Regions from separate parts of the Erythrobacter sp. JB3-1 genome, predicted to be linked through region 1. Evidence: predicted binding sites of a transcription regulator. Region 1 holds the regulator's gene; the other holds the start of a gene.
What was found. Region 1 encodes LexA, which represses DNA repair genes until DNA is damaged. Its sites were predicted from a motif close to GTTCCNCNCTTGTTCT; they were not measured.
Positions count from the first base shown of each region.

Region 2: a site for LexA is predicted at 1,697-1,712, ahead of AC0V6M_RS10905 (putative DNA modification/repair radical SAM protein). Genes of this name have one in related genera too.

Region 1 is NZ_CP200289.1:2,591,519-2,595,936, forward strand. It holds gene trpC (indole-3-glycerol phosphate synthase TrpC) at 1-62, shown strand, start outside; gene moaC (cyclic pyranopterin monophosphate synthase MoaC) at 354-827, shown strand; gene AC0V6M_RS12340 (molybdopterin molybdotransferase MoeA) at 824-2,026, shown strand; gene lexA (transcriptional repressor LexA) at 2,159-2,860, shown strand; gene AC0V6M_RS12350 (ComEC/Rec2 family competence protein) at 2,894-4,418, opposite strand, start outside.
Region 2 is NZ_CP200289.1:2,305,143-2,309,560, forward strand. It holds gene AC0V6M_RS10890 (sodium-dependent transporter) at 1-351, shown strand, start outside; gene AC0V6M_RS10895 (PilZ domain-containing protein) at 452-775, shown strand; gene AC0V6M_RS10900 (phosphoribosyl-AMP cyclohydrolase) at 865-1,434, opposite strand; gene AC0V6M_RS10905 (putative DNA modification/repair radical SAM protein) at 1,728-2,972, shown strand; gene AC0V6M_RS10910 (UdgX family uracil-DNA binding protein) at 3,005-4,418, shown strand, end outside.

The DNA.
Region 1 (4,418 bases):
GGGAGAGCCTGATGCGGGCGGATGATGTGGCGGCGGCGACGCGAACCCTGCTGAACGGCTAGGCGGCCCATTGTGCAGGGTCTGTCCTACATTCTTCAAAGCTGGCAGAAGATGGATATGGCTTTTTCGACCAAGTGCAGATCCACCCGCGCCCTCCACCCTTCCACCCGGATTGTACGCCGGAGTGATCATCCTGGTGGAAGGGTGGAGGGTGCGGGCGGAGCGGCTCAATCTTTTCAATCGATAAATTTGATCAATAGCCGCGCTTGTGATCGATTGGTTTTAAACCCCTGTACTGTGTTCCAGGTGTTCCAAGCGTGCTCTACGCACGGTGAAGCGAAGGGAGCAAAGCCATGAGTAAACTCACCCATCTCGGCGAAGACGGCGCGGCCCGCATGGTCGATGTTGGCGGCAAAGCCGCGAGCGAACGCGTCGCCATCGCCTCTGGCCGGATCGCGATGACCGCAGAGACGCTGGCGGCCGTGCGCGATGGCAATGCGCCCAAAGGCGATGTGCTGGGGACCGCGCGGATTGCCGGGATCATGGCGGCCAAGCGGACAGGCGAGTTGATCCCGCTGTGCCATCCGCTCGCGCTGGACGCGGTGGAGCTCGACTTCACCTTCGAAGAGGACGCGATCCGGGCAACCGCCCGCGCTTCGCTGACCGGCAAGACGGGCGTGGAGATGGAGGCGATGGTCGCGGTGTCGAGCGCGCTGCTCACGATCTACGACATGGCCAAGGCGGTCGATAAGGGCATGGTGATCGGCGAGGTACGCCTGATCGAGAAGCGTGGGGGCAAGAGCGGGCATTGGAAGGCCGACCTTTGAGCGCTCTGCTGACCTTGGAAGACGCGCAGGCGCGGCTGCTGGAGCTCGCGCCAGAGATGGCGACATGCGAGCTGCCCGCAGAGGAAGCGCTGGGGCGCTACCTCGCGCAAGACCTCACCGCACGGCGCACTCAGCCACCAGCGGACCTGTCGGCGATGGATGGCTATGCGATTGCTGGTGATGGCCCGTGGGAGCGCGTGGGAGAGAGCCGAGCAGGCACGCCGTTTGCAGGCGCATTGTCCAATGGCGAATGCGTGCGGATATCGACCGGTGCGCATATGCCTGATGGCGCGGACAGCGTGCTGATCCAAGAGAACGCCGATGTGGACGGCGCGTTGGTGAGCGCGAGCGATACGCCGCCGCCGGGAAAGCACGTGCGGATGCGCGGCTTCGACTTTGCGCAAGCCGACACGGTCCTAACCGCTGGCACCCGCATCGGGCCAGGACAACTCGCGCTCGCGCTATCGGCGGGGCACGGTCGGCTCATGGTGGGCGCGGCTCCGCGCGTGGCGGTGCTCGACAGCGGGGACGAGTTAGCCGCCGACCCGGAGCAATGCGGCGCTGACCAGATCCCGGCAAGCAATGGCGCGATGATCGCCAGCATGCTGCGCCCGCTCGGGTGCGATGTCGCGCGCATCGGCCCGGTGCCGGATGATCACGATGCCTTGGCGAGCGCGCTGACCAAGGCGGTGGATGCGGACATACTCATCACCTCCGGCGGTGCATCGGTGGGCGACCATGACTTGATCCAGCCAGCACTAGAGGCATGGGGCGTAAAAATCGCGTTCTGGAAGGTCGCGATCAAACCCGGCAAGCCGCTGATGGTGGCGACGCGGGAACGCGCGGGTGGCACGCGGCAGGTGATCCTAGGTCTGCCCGGCAATCCCGTCTCCAGCTTCGTGACGTGCTTCCTGTTCGCTCTGCCGCTTGTGCGCGCGGCCATGGGGGCCGAGTCTCCCCTTCCCCCGGCTTTGACACTGCCTTTGGCGGAAGACCTGCCCACGATTGGCAAGCGGCGTGAGTTTCTGCGCGCTGTTCACGACGGCCGCACGGTGCGCCGCGTTGGCTCTCAGGACTCCAGCGCGCTAGCGGCATTGGCGGGTGCGAACTGCCTGATCCTGCGGCGCGAAGGCGCCGACGCAGCGAGCGCAGGAGAGCTCGTCACCGCATTAACCCTCGAAAATGGCGGTATTGCGTGAGTTGCCGACTTGACTCGGTGAATGAAGTTTCCTAATTGTTCCTTATTCGTTCACGTTATTGGTGCGCGAAATGGTCCCTCGCCACCCTAACCGGCGCTGGGGCGATCGACCTGTTTTAGGGAGACTATCGTAATGCTGACGGCAAAGCAGCACGAATTGATCCGCTTTATCCAAGAGCGGCTTGAAGAGACGGGAATTTCACCCTCTTTTGAAGAAATGAAGGAAGCGCTCGACCTTAAGAGCAAGTCGGGTGTGCACCGACTGATTTCGGCATTGGAGGAACGCGGCTTCATTCGGCGGCTGCCCAATCGGGCGCGCGCGCTGGAGGTGATCAAGCAGCCTGAGGATGCAACGCCTGCTCCGCGCGCTGCGGCGGCGGTGGCGAATGATGTGGTCTCGCGGGCGACATCCATGCCCAGCGCGAATGACACCAGTCCAGAGCCTGCAAATGACGTGATCGAGGTGCCATTGCATGGCCGGATCGCAGCGGGCGCTCCGATTGAGGCGCTTGAGGGACAAAGCAGCCTTCCCGTACCGGCGGCCTTGCTGGGACCGGGCGAGCATTACGCCCTTGAGGTGTCTGGCGATTCGATGATTGAGGCTGGCATCTTCGACGGTGACTTTGCGCTGGTAAAGCGCACGGACGCCGCGCGAGATGGCGAAATCGTTGTGGCCCTGGTGCGCGGCGAGGAAGCAACCCTCAAATACCTCCACCGCGACAGCGGGACAGTGCGGCTTGATCCGGCCAATGCGTCCTATGATGCGCAGGTCTATCAACCGGGCGAAGTTCAGGTTCAGGGTAAGCTCGCAGGCCTCCTGCGGCGCTACCACTAATTGCGATGTGAATAGGTCGCGCGGGGTGGCTGGCTAATCGTCGGCTTTCCCGCGCCACCATCCATGCTGGCCCTGATTGCTGGCAACACTGGTGATCCGCTCCGATGACAGATCGAGCGCCAGCCCGCCATGCTCTTGTAGAAACCCGCGATCGGCTTTGAGCCATTTGGGTTTGCAAGACCACGGCAGATAACGGTCGGCCACGACGATGTCGGCTCTCGCGCAAGCGGCGGCGAGTGCGCGTTCCTCGATCAGCTCTCGGTTTCGCGCCATCAGTATTGTCCAGTCGCGGCCTCCGCGCTCAATCTGGAGAAGGCAGAACTCGGTAGAACACCGCGCTCCGGGCCATTCCGCCATCGGAATGGGATCAGCAGAAACGCTGGCGAGTTCGAGCAGGTTGTCTCGCGCATAGGAAGAACGCGAATTGCGCAGCGACAACAGCGAGCTATCCATCGTCACACCGACATGGCGCCCATCGCGCCCGATCAGCACATCAGGAATAGGCGTCACCATGAGCATGATCGAAGCCGCCGCAACGGGTGCAAATCCCAGCAACCGCGCGCGGCCATTCCATAAGGCAAGCCATAGTGAGCCAATAACGAACAGCGCGATAGTGAGCCTGCCCATCTGCGGCATCAGTTTGACCGAACCGGGCTGGCTCGACGTCCAATGTGCAATCGCAAGCAACAGCTCAAGCGAGCGTTCCACCAGCCACCAGGCGGGCGCGCCAAGGCCGATCAGATCAAGGAACAACGCAAAGGCAATGAGTGGCATTGAGATGAAGGTGACCAGCGGGATCGCGATGACATTGGCAAAAGCGCCGTAGACCCCTGCCCTGTGGAAATGGAATAGAACAATCGGCATCAGCGCGATCTCGATCACCAGACCGGTAATGAACAGCATGATCACCCGTCTGCCGACATGCCGCAGCCATGTCTCCTCCCGCGCAGCGAGGAACGCGCGCACCGGTCCAGAGCTCGACAGCGCCACAATCGCAATCACGGCAGAAAAGCTCATCTGAAAGCTCGGCCCCACCACCGATTCCGGCCACAGCAGCATGACGAATATCGCCGCCATCGCCACCATTCTGAGCGACAATGCATCGCGGCCCATGGCGAGCGCTATCAGCACCAGCATTGCCGCGACGCAGCTGCGCACAGTCGGAACCTCCGCCCCCGTCAGCAGCGTGTATCCAACGCCCGCAAGCGCCCCTGCCCCCGCGGCCAAGATCGGCAGGCGCACACGCAGCGCCACCGCCGGAAAGAGAGCCAACAACTTCAACGTCACCAAATAGGCCGCAGCGATGACGGCGCTGACATGCAGCCCGCTGATCGAGAGCAAGTGGGTTAGTCCCGCATCGCGCATCGCGATTTCGTCGGCCTCTGCAATCCCGCCACGGTCGCCGCTCGCAAAAGCTGCCGCGATTGTGCCTGCTGAGCCGTCCACCCGCTCGCGCACATGGGCCGAGAGCACGCGCTGAACCTTTGGAATGGCGCCGGTGTCACGCCCACCCTCCATCAGCTCGATCTCGCCAACCAAGCTGCCGGTTGCGGCTAAA
Region 2 (4,418 bases), 290 kb from region 1:
TTCAAATTGCCGCGTCTGGTTGCGACCGCAATTGTGGGTGTGGGCGCAGCGGTTCTGGGTATCCTATCGGCATTGTCGTTCAATGAGATGGCGGATTTCCGGCCATTGGCGTTCATCCCGATCTTCGCTGATGCGAATTTCTTTGATGCGCTGGACGGGGTCACGGCGAAGCTGTTCATGCCAATCGGCGCAATCCTGACCTGTATCTTTGTTGGCTGGATCGCGGATGCGCGGCTGATCGATGATGAGAACGGGCTGGACGGGTTGCTCCACCAGATCTGGCGCCTTCTCGTGCGCTTTGTGTGCCCGATTGTGCTGACTATCATTTTGGCGTTCGGCCTGTTTGGTTAGACGTTGGTGATTTCAGGGGAGGGCGGCCTGATCGGCTGCTCTTCTGCAATGGCACGGTTATTATTCGTTTACCGTTTTTAGCTATGTCGGCAGCATGAACATGCACAGCATCCCTCGTACGGCCGACAGAAAGCCGCTTAGCCTGATGGTCAAAAGCCGCGTTCGTTCGCGCGTGGTATTTGTTGATTTGATCGATATCTCCGAAGGTGGCTGCAAGATCAAAGCTAAGTCTGGCTTTGCTAGCGTTGGCGACCGAGTGGTGATGAAAGTTGATGGTATCAACGCGCCAATGGGAACAATCGCCTGGGTTGAGGGCGAGTTCGCGGGTGTTGCCTTTGAAGGCCAGATGCACGCAGCAATTATTGATCACCTGTGCAAGCAGAACGGCGTAAGCCTGAGCGATTTCGATCCAAGCAAAAAGTAAGCGCGCGCTTCCAATTTCACCACCGCTGAACGCAAAAAGGGCCGATGCCGTCAGGCACCGACCCCATTAAGCGTGTCAATTTTGAGTAATTAGCTCGGATTGAAAGGCAGTGAGCTGTGGTGAAGAACGATCTTCAGCTCGCCATTTTCGTCTTTCTCATAGGCGAATGAATACTCAACCTTGGTCTCGTTTCCATCGGTGCCGGTGAAGAAGTAATTGCCCATGGCAACCGCCATGTCGCCATCTTCGTCGATTACGGTGCCGTTATTTTCCCAGCGCACTGCGGTGTAGGGAGCGATTGCGAAACCGCCATCTTCCGTGCCTTCGGTACCTACGAAATAGCTGAGCGCTTCATCAAAGCTCTCGCGGAACTGATCTTCAGCGGCCAAAGTCGGCTTGAACAGGATCGTTGCGTCATCGCCGTAAGCATAGTGGGTGTTGATGTGCTCTTCAGCGCGTGCGCGGAAATCGCCTTCTTCGGTGAAGGTCGCGCCGATGGCGACGATGCCTTCGCCCCATGCTTGCTGAGCGGCTTCTACTTCTGCTGCAGTGATTGGATTGCTGTTCGAATCCTCGGCCGAAGCAGTCGCAGTCTCGCCGCAAGCTGCCAGTGTCAGAGCGCTCGCTCCGAGTACAGAAACACAAACAAACTTCTTCATTTCATACTCCCTTGCGGGGGAGCGTGGCACCCCCGTCATAGATGTGCGGTCATGGCCGCCTGTTACCGTCCGACATCACGAGCACGATTGCTCGCCAGAGGGGCCCGGACTTGTGCAAAATACTCACTACGAAAGAGGTGGTTCCCGTATCAGAGCGTTTTTGTCTGATTTCTTTTTTGAGCGGCGGATATCGACCCTCGGCGAGGGATCGCTACGTGTTCAAATTTCGGTTGCAAATTGCGCACTATTACTGAGTTGAAATAGAACATATAAGGAACAAAAGGGGTGTTCCGATGGCTCAAAAATCGCTCTTAGAAAAACTCGAGATTCTCGCTGATGCGGCGAAATATGATGCCTCTTGCGCGTCTTCAGGGACGGCGAAAAAGAACTCGCTGGGCGGCAAAGGGATCGGATCGACCGAGGGGATGGGTATTTGCCACGCCTATGCGCCAGATGGCCGGTGCATTTCATTGCTCAAAATATTGCTGACCAATCACTGCATTTTCGATTGCCACTACTGCATCAATCGTAAGAGCTCAAATGTTCGGCGTGCGCGCTTCACCCCGCAAGAGGTTGCGGACCTGACGCTCAATTTTTACCGGCGCAATTATATCGAGGGGCTGTTCCTCTCATCGGGCATCATCAAAAGCTCCAATTTCACGATGGAGCAGATGGTTGAGGCCGCCCGCATTCTGCGCGAGGAATATGATTTTCGCGGCTACATTCACCTAAAGACCATTCCCGAGGCGGATCCGGAGCTGGTGCGCCAGGCAGGTCTGTATGCTGACCGGGTCTCCATCAATGTCGAATTGCCAACGACCAGTGGCCTAACCCGCCTCGCACCCGACAAAGACGAAGGGCAGATCGAAGGCGCGATTGCGAAGACGAAGGACGACATCATCGAGGCGAAGGATGCGCGCAAACGCTTTCGCCACGCACCGCGCTTTGCCCCGGCGGGCCAATCGACCCAGATGATCGTCGGTGCGGACCGGGCGTCTGATGCGGATATCGTTGGCAAGGCGAGCCGGCTTTACGATTCCTTTGGTCTGCGCCGGGTCTATTACAGCGCCTTTTCGCCTATTCCGGATGCTAGTGCGGTTTTGCCGCTGCAACGCCCGCCCTTGCTGCGCGAGCATCGGCTGTATCAATCTGATTGGCTGATGCGGTTCTATGGTTATGCGCCGGGCGAGGTGTGTGAGGCGACGGATGCGGATGGCAATCTGCCGCTCGATATTGATCCTAAGCTTGCCTGGGCACTCAAATTTCGCGGGACATTCCCGGTGGATGTGAACCGCGCGGGCAAGGAAATGCTGCTGCGCGTCCCAGGCCTGGGGCCGACAGCGGTGCGGCGCATCATTGCTGCGCGGCGGCACCGGACCCTGAGGCTTGATGATGTGGCGCGGCTGACTCAGTCGATCGCCAAGGTGCGCCCCTTTATCACCGCGCTTGATTGGCGCCCAACGACACTGACCGACCGCGCGGATTTGCGCAGTCTGCTCGCGCCTAAGCAGGAACAGCTGGAGCTGTTTGCATCATGAGCGGGCAGGCTCTCTCAACATGGGCGCCGTCCATGATCGCGCATTACGCCGTGCAATTGCCAGCGCCGGATGATTTTGCGTTTTGGCGGGATCAGGCGCGCGCACTGGTCCAATGCGAAGTGCCGCCAGACAGAGTGTCTTGGATCGAGCCGGGCGGGACGGGCGATCTGTTTGCGGGAAGCGGCGCGTCCGGACTGGCTAAGCGTCTGCCCGTGCCAGATCGAGATTCCCGGCCTGCACGGGCTAGCAAGCGATTCCTCAGCCTAGCGAGCAATGCGGCGCTGCATTCCGATCCAGAACGCTTCGCGCTGCTTTACCGGTTGCTGTGGCGGCTTCAGAGCAATCCGCGCATGATGGAGGACAAAACCGACCTCGATGTGCGCCGGGTGGAAGAGCTCGATAAGTCGGTGCGGCGTGACAGTCATAAAATGCACGCCTTCGTCCGGTTTCGACAGGTTGAGGATGCCGCGGGTGACGAGCATTATGTCGCCTGGTTTGAGCCTGATCATCATATTGTGCGCGCAAATGCGGGCTTTTTCATGCGGCGCTTTGCCAACATGAATTGGTCGATCCTGACCCCGCGCGGGTGCCTCCACTGGGATGGTAAGAGCATGCGGGAAAGCGGCCCCGCGCAGCGCAGCGATGCGCCGGATGGCGATCCGGTGGAGGAGCTGTGGAAGTCGTATTACGCATCGATCTTCAATCCGGCGCGGCTGAAAGTCGGCGCGATGCTGTCTGAAATGCCCAAGAAATACTGGAAGAACATGCCGGAGGCCGCGCTCATTCCCGATCTGATCGCTGGGGCGCAGGCGCGCGAGGCTAACATGGTGGCGGCCGGAACGCGCGAGGCGCGCGAACGCCCGGATAGCCTGGCTGAGCTGGCTGAGGCGGCCCGCAATTGCCGCGATTGCCCGATCGCCGATTGCGGAACGCGCGCGGTTATGGGCGAGGGCGCACATCGCGCGCCGCTGATGATCGTTGGCGAGCAGCCGGGCGATCAGGAGGATCTGGCGGGCAGACCGTTTGTGGGGCCAGCGGGCCAATTGCTGGATGCAGCTTTGGCGAAGGCCGGGATTGATCGCAGCGCAGCCTACGTTACCAATGCCGTGAAGCATTTCAAGTTCATCCAGCGAGGCAAGCGGCGCATTCACCAGACCCCGACAGCCAAAGAAATCGACACCTGCCGCTGGTGGCTGGAGAGCGAACGGGCAATCGTAAAACCGCGCATCATACTGGCCTTGGGCGCATCGGCGGCACGCGGATTGCTGGGCAAGACGGTGAGCCTGAAAGCCGCGCGCGGGGCTCCTATCATGCTCGAGGATAAGGCGGAGCTGTGGGTCACCGCGCATCCGGCCTATTTGCTGCGCTTGGATGGCGAAGCGCACGCAGAGCAGGCGGCATTGTTTGCCGCTGACTTGGCGAAGGTCCAAGCTCGCTTGAATGTGC